2 regions of the Nostoc sp. CALU 546 genome follow, and region 2 is predicted to be linked to the other one. Evidence: riboswitches for the same ligand, from Rfam matches in the RefSeq annotation. Region 2 holds a riboswitch; the other holds the start of a gene.
The links. A riboswitch is a leader RNA that binds a small molecule or an ion and turns the genes downstream of it on or off. The one in region 2 is predicted to bind cyclic di-AMP.

Region 1 (3,627 bases), on a different contig from region 2:
GTGCGGTCTTTGCCGTCAAAGCCGCCGTAATTATAGTTGCCCAGAATTCCGGGACTTGTAAATTTGGCAATTGGAGCATCTTGATTTTTGGGTTTAGCACCTGTAAAGGAACGGTCTGTAAGTAGTTCGGCTACTTCTTGGCGGTTTTCTACTTTGCTGCAATACTGACAGGCTTCAATCATCGCCTTGACTAAAGAACGATAGGTTTTGGGATATTTTTCGATGAAAGATTGCATCACTCCCAACAAACGATCTGGGTGTCCCAACCAGACTTCTTTACCTTGTGCGAAGGTAAAGCCGATGTTTTCATTACCTGTTATTGCTCGTGTATTCCAGGGTTCTGCAACCATGTAAGCTTGCATGGCGCCAATCCGCACGTTTGTTACCATTTGAGGGGGTGGAACGATGATGATCCGAAACTCTTTAAGCGGATCAACACCTGCGGCGGCAGATACGTAGCGGACAAAGTATTCATAAATGGCAGAACTTAATACTACCGCCCAGACTTTGTTTTCTGACGACTGCTTCTCAAAATAGCCTCGGAAATCGCGCCCAAAGGCTTCCAAAGCGCCATCGCCATATTGTTCTTGATATTCGTACCACGGACGCAGCCCAAAATCCCACATGGCTTTGTTCATTGTCATGGCGTTACCATGACGATGAATGGTCATGGCTGCACACAAGGAGGCTTGGCGTGCGCCTTCAGCACCAATTCTGGCGTTGGTGACAGCACCGGATACTACGGGTGAAGCATCCAGGCGACCAAAAATTAAACCGTCGCGGGAATTAGCCCAACTAGCTTCGCGGTTGAGTGTAACGTTCAAACCATATTTGCGGAAGAAACCTTTTTTCCAGGCGATCGCAAATGGCGCACAATCATTAACGGGAACGTAACCAATGGTAAGGTCAGATTTTTCTAGGTCTTGGGATCTAACTACTGGTTGTACAGCTAAGGCTTCTTCAGTTAGTCCTTTGGCTGATCTATCTCCTGAAATTCCACAGGAAGATAGCGCTATTCCGGTTGTGGTTGCTCCGATTCCTTTAATAAAATCTCGTCGAGTCCAGTTATTATCACCCATTTTTGTAGCTCCACTGGTGGATCAATTTTGGATTTTAGATTTTGGATTTTAGATTTGTTTGATTAGACGCTGCGCGAACAGATATTATTAAATTTTGGATTCTCAATTCTTCAATCCAAAATCTAAAATTTAAAATCTAAAATTCCCTTTAGTTAGTTGGCAGTTCTAGGGCGATGGGTTACTAATTCTTGGATTTTGCCCAGGGCGTAATCTAGGATTAACCCAGTTAAGCCAATTATCAACACAGCTAAAAAGACTGAACTCAGGTTTAAACGACTCCATTCATCCCAGACAAAAAAGCCGATACCAACACCACCTGTGAGCATTTCCACGGCAACGATTACTAGCCACGCTATGCCTAAACTAATTCGCAAACCTGTAAAAACATACGGCAAACTTGCAGGCCAAATGATTTTTGTAATTCGTCGCCAACGTGGCATTTCTAGCACTCGTGCCACATCTAAATAATCTTTGGGAACGCTAGAAACTCCTAAGGCAGTATTAATAATTGTTGGCCATAAGGAGGTAATAAAGATGACAAAAATGGCGGAAGGATCTGCTAAGTTGAAAATTGCTAAGGCGATAGGCAGCCAAGCTAGGGGCGATACGGGTTTAAAAATTTGAATTATCGGATTAAGTGCTAGCATTGCCGGTCTGGACATTCCAATTAGAAACCCCAAAGGAATCGCTACTACCGCACCTAATAAAAAGCCTATTAATACCCGACGCAGACTTGCTATCAACAACCAACCAATTCCTAAGTTGCCTGGGCCTCTTTGGTAGAAGGGATTTAAGATGTAGTCTAAATTAGCGATTAGCGCTTCTGGTGGAGTGGGCATCAATTGATGGTTGGCAAGTGCAATAATCCACCACAGCACAATTATTCCCAAGAAGCCCAATACTGGTAAAAAGAAGACATCTCTAAGGATTACAGGTTTGGTCTTTTTCCAAACAGCTTGCCCAGCGATCGCCGCGATCGCTGCTAAATTGAGTTGAAATATCATTGACAACCTCAACAGATTTAAGTGCAGGTACAAAAGTCTGAGCAGTACCAGCCTTGGACACTGATGAGATCGGAACATTATAAAAATGCCGTCTCTTCAGTCTCCTCTCAATGCCTACGAAGTTAGCTGACGGGCTAGGGCTGAGAGATGCCCTTCTTAAGAGAGTTATGAGTTATGAGTTATGAGTTACTAAATTTTATTTAATTTCTAACTCCTCACTCTCAACTCCTCACTTTCTATAAGATTCGCCCCACAATTTGGTTCCTCCGCTCCAACGTCACGCACTATGATGCGTTGGATTAGGCTGACTTACTCGAATAGATACTAAATTATGCACATTATAACATCTATATGTAGAGCATAACATTAATGCTTTAATAACTATATCTGTTTTATGGTAAATGTTGTTTATTTTAATACTGAAGTCAAGTACCTACATTGGCTTTTCGGTAATCAAGAAAATCTCTAATTTTGGTTGTATGGTGACTGAAATCCTTACACAGCAAGCTAAACATTTTAATTAAGTCAAGTATCAATCCTGTTAACTGCAAGAGTTTTATTGTTTGTTTTAGGATATATATTATACCGCATAATTTTTATTTACGGTTAGTTAATCTAACCAACGAAAGAATGTGTAAAATCTATTTCTTTTGGTAGGTGGAACATATCGATTTTTTTGGTAATTATCCATTTCACTCGCTAAACTATTTGGATATGGAAGTTTACTCATCTATCTCCTAGCTGAATTTAACATAATGGATTTTAGTCAAGTACTGGCTGAAAAAACGGATACCATCCTCAAAAAATGGATTGCAGCGGTTCGTAAGGATAGACGCATTGAAAGTGCTGATGAACTATCTTATACAGCAGTAAAGGATCACGTCCCTGATCTTTTGAAAGCAATGGTGACAGTTCTTTCAAAATCTCAGGATAATGATATTCGGTCAATGGTTATTGCCAGTTTTCAGCATGGAGCGATTCGAGCCGAACAAGGCTTTGATCCAGCAGAAATTGCCAGAGAATATCATCTACTGCGAACAGTAATATTTGATGCTATACAAGCAGATTTATTGAAGGGAACCCCATCAGAGATAATTCGTTCCATGCGTTTGATTGATGCGATTGTAGATGAAGCGATCGCTCAATGTTTCAAGAGTTATGTTGAGCAACGCTTGCGAGAATTACACCGATTGCAAGCATCACTAACGCTCCATAATGAGGAACTCACGCGGTTAATTAGCGCCAATCAAGAGTATCTTTCCCAATTAGCCCACGAATTGAAACATCCCCTCACTTCCATTATTGGCTACTCGGATCTATTTTTACGCCAACAACGACGCAAGACTGAGATAAAAGACAACTTTACCAATTTAGAACATATTGAGCGGGTACTACGTAATGGTAGACAGTTACTTCATCTGATTAATGATGTACTAGAACTTTCGCGCTATGAAGCGGGACAGATAAAACTCCAATTAGCGCCTACCGATGTGCGTGAATTAATTGGTAATGTGTGTGAAATGTTAGAACCTTTAGCTGTGGGA
Region 2 (3,627 bases):
AGTTGTGTAAACTCCATCCATTACCTGATGTCCATAACCACAAACTTGACCAACTTGCCCTGTTCTTTGATGCAAAGCATAATCTCCAATATTCAGCATAATTCTGATTCCCTAATTAACTAGGCTGAGTAGTTTGTGTTTGACTGTTTGGGCGCGGTAAAATCACTTTGAGGATATTACCGCGCTCAAAACTGTAAAAATTAAGCTGCAATCCGGGGTCGGTTATTGGGTGCAGTTGGAGCCAGCAAACGACTGTATAGCTGAGTCAGTCGGAATGCCACACTATACCAACTAAAAGCAATTTCTGTCCGTTGCCTTGCTGCTTCACCTAACTGGTCTCGCCAAGCTGGGTTGATTAAAATGCGGTCTATGGCAGCAGCAAAAGCCACTTCATCTTTGGCGGGCGCTAGTAAACCTGTGACCTCTGGTACAACAGTAAACTGCAACCCACCGACATTACTAGCTACGACTGGAGTTTTACTCGCCATCGCCTCAATGGCAACTAAACCAAAAGGTTCGTAGTGACTGGGCACTACGCAGACATCAGCAGCAGCGTAGTAGAAGGGGAGGACAGTTTCATCTAGGCGACCGGCAAAGGTTGTACAATCTTCTAATCCGAGTTCAGTGACGATGCTGGCGATGCGATCGCGTTCAATTCCATCACTCTGACCTGGACGGCTACCACCCCCAATCACTAGTTGGAGGTTAGCCTCACCCCTTAAACTCGACTTGCCAATGGCTCGTACTAAAGTTTCAATACCTTTGCGTCGGTCAAAGCGACCAACATAGAGAACCATCTTGGCATCTGGTGCAATTCCCAACTTTTCCCTTGCAGTAGACCGCGGAATTTCCCCAAATTTATCAGTATCGGTACCACAGGGAATCATTTCAATGTTCCCTTTGCTGGAAACGAGTATCCGCATGTGTTTCTGTTCTTGTGGACTGGTTGCAACCACGCAGTCTACAGTTTCTAGACAGGCTTTTTCTATAGCTAGTCGCTGGGCTGCAATTACGGGAACATCACCAATACTTCTGTATTTAACCGCTCCTAAAGAGTGGTAAGTATGCACCTGAATCAGCGGTTGTTGCTTTTTCAATTCCATGCCAACCCAAGAAGACAACCAGTAATTGGTATGAATTAGGGAGTAATGGAACCCTTGGCGTTGCTGGAATCGCTGGAATTCTTCGATAAATTCAGGTAAATGGTTAAACAAGTCATCTCGCCCAATAAACTCAGCTGGGCCAGCATTTAACCGAATAGTACGACAGTTTAGGCTATGTTGAGAAATCGCAGCTTGTTCAGGACTACTACGACGAGTGAACATATCCACTTGCCAACCTTGCTGGGCTAGGGCATAACCTACTTGACGCACATAGACATTTTGACCCCCAGCTTCTTCTTGACCGATTTCAACAGCCGGGTCGCCATCGACAGAAATTAAAGCAATGCGATGTTTCTTATTCTGGAACATAGCTGATTTTCACCTCAAGGCAAATAATCCTACCTCAGACGCCAGAAATCAAGATATTGTTATCCTCTCTCAAGGCCGAGGGCAGGCACAACGAACCACAAAGTTACCAGCCAAAGGACACTGACGAGAACAAGGCATTACTTGTAAGAATGCTTCTCGTTCAGTCTCTTCTCAATGCCGACGAAGTTAGCTGACGGGCTAGGACTGAGAGATGTCCTTCTTGAAAAAGTTATAAGTTGTGAGTTATGAATTATGAGTTATCTATTTAGTAACTTTTAACTCCTCACTCTTGAATCCTCACTCTTAACTCTAACTTTCTTCAAAATACGCCCCAAACTTGGTTCCTCCGCTCCGGTTTACCCTTACTCACAAAACTTTTCAGGGAATATAGTGGATTAGGCAGACTGATTTATTTTTCTTCACAGTTTATAACGTGTCATCATCAACTATGTCAACAGTATGAACAAAAAAAGTGTGCTGGGAATCACTTTAAAGCTTGTTGTGCCTAGCGTTGGAGAATCAGAGCATAGGGGAAACTTGGAGTTTTTAAGATGCTATCAACGAGAAGCTTACTGATATTCACTGCTACATTTTATTGATTTTTTGGGAATGAAATAGTCTTGAGAATTTTAGTGCAAAAAAATCTGTGAGAGGATATTTGGAAAGTCAACAAATATACTCGAAACCACTTTCCTGCAAAGAAAGAGGTTTGGAAACCCCCATTTCCTCATAGGGAAGGAGAACTTAAGTCTCCCCACATTAAATGATCTCATCAATTATATGTCTCTTCTTACACCTGTTTAACCACTCGTATTTTCTCCTAGTCTTGTTCAAAAATCAGGAGTTCTATAGAAAGTTAGGCATGGCTTATTACGGTATGAATTAAGCTAACAAAGGGATAGAATGGTATTTAAATCTGCATAAGGTAAAAATCTACTCTTCCTGTTTTCCTAGATATACTTCAATAACACGAGAGTCATTTTGAACTTCCTCAAAATTCCCTTCGCACAGCACCGAACCTTCATGTAAAACTGTTACTTTCTTGGCAATTTGCCGCACAAATTCCATATCATGTTCAATTACTAAAATTGAATGACTTTGTGCTAGCGCTAAAAGTAATTCGCCGATGTTATAGGTTTCTTCATCTGTTAAACCTGCAACTGGTTCATCAACGAGTAATAAGTCTGGTGACTGTGCCACTAACATTCCAATTTCTAAACGCTGCTTTTCACCGTGAGAAAGTAAACCTGCTCTAATATCTGCTTTTGGCGTTAAACCGATGGTTTCTAACAATCCTTTAATATTATTCTTTTCAACAGCATTAGAATGTTCAAACAAAGTAGAAAAGACATTTTTCTTCTTGTTAATAGTAATTTCTAGATTTTCACGGGGCGTTAAATTCAGGTAAATTCGAGGTGTTTGAAACTTGCGCCCAATTCCCAATCGCGCAATTCGATATTCAGGTAAAGAACGTAGGTTTCTTCCTTTGAATAACACTCGCCCAAGGCTTGGTTGCACTTTCCCCGTAATCACATCCAGAAATGTTGTCTTTCCCGCTCCATTTGGGCCAATTACTACCCGTAATTCACCCACATCCATGCTAAAGTTAAGCTGATTTAGCGCCCTAAATCCGTCAAAATTAACAGTTACGTTTTCAGTTTCCAATATTTTCGCGTTCATGTTGCACTTCGGGGTCTTCTTCCAAGGTTGGATATGTAACAATTTGTTGACGGCGGTGGAAAAGAGAAATATTTTGACTACGCAACCATCCCACGATACCGTCAGGAAGGACTGTAACTACTATCAAAAATAGTGCGCCTTGGAAAAATAGCCAGATTTCAGCAAATTGTTCGCTTAAAAAAGTGCGGGCATAATTTACTAATAAAGTTCCGACAATCGCCCCAATTAAAGTAGCGCGTCCGCCTACAGCTACCCAAATCACCATTTCAATCGAAAAGGCAATATCCATTGCTCTGGGTGATACAGAACCACTTTGAATGGTGTAAAATGCTCCTGCTATCCCTGCGATCGCACCGGAAACTGCAAACACCAACACCTTAAAATCTGTAGGGTCGTAGCCAGAAAATCTTACCCGACTTTCATCATCACGAATTGCTATCAACAACCTCCCAAAGCGTCCGCTTGTCAACCAGCG

Region 1: linked by a shared signal. The riboswitch ahead of ntrB (nitrate ABC transporter permease) and the one ahead of RRG12_RS04935 (glycosyltransferase) in region 2 are both predicted to bind cyclic di-AMP.

What each region holds. Positions count from the first base shown of each region.
Region 1 covers NZ_JAWJTF010000057.1:34,812-38,438, forward strand. The annotation lists gene RRG12_RS24895 (ABC transporter substrate-binding protein) at 1-1,079, opposite strand, end outside; gene ntrB (nitrate ABC transporter permease) at 1,232-2,083, opposite strand; cyclic di-AMP (ydaO/yuaA leader) riboswitch at 2,180-2,399, opposite strand; gene RRG12_RS24905 (sensor histidine kinase) at 2,839-3,627, shown strand, end outside.
Region 2 covers NZ_JAWJTF010000006.1:114,375-118,001, reverse strand. The annotation lists gene RRG12_RS04940 (hypothetical protein) at 1-99, opposite strand, end outside; gene RRG12_RS04935 (glycosyltransferase) at 201-1,472, opposite strand; cyclic di-AMP (ydaO/yuaA leader) riboswitch at 1,633-1,884, opposite strand; gene urtD (urea ABC transporter ATP-binding protein UrtD) at 2,406-3,152, opposite strand; gene urtC (urea ABC transporter permease subunit UrtC) at 3,127-3,627, opposite strand, start outside.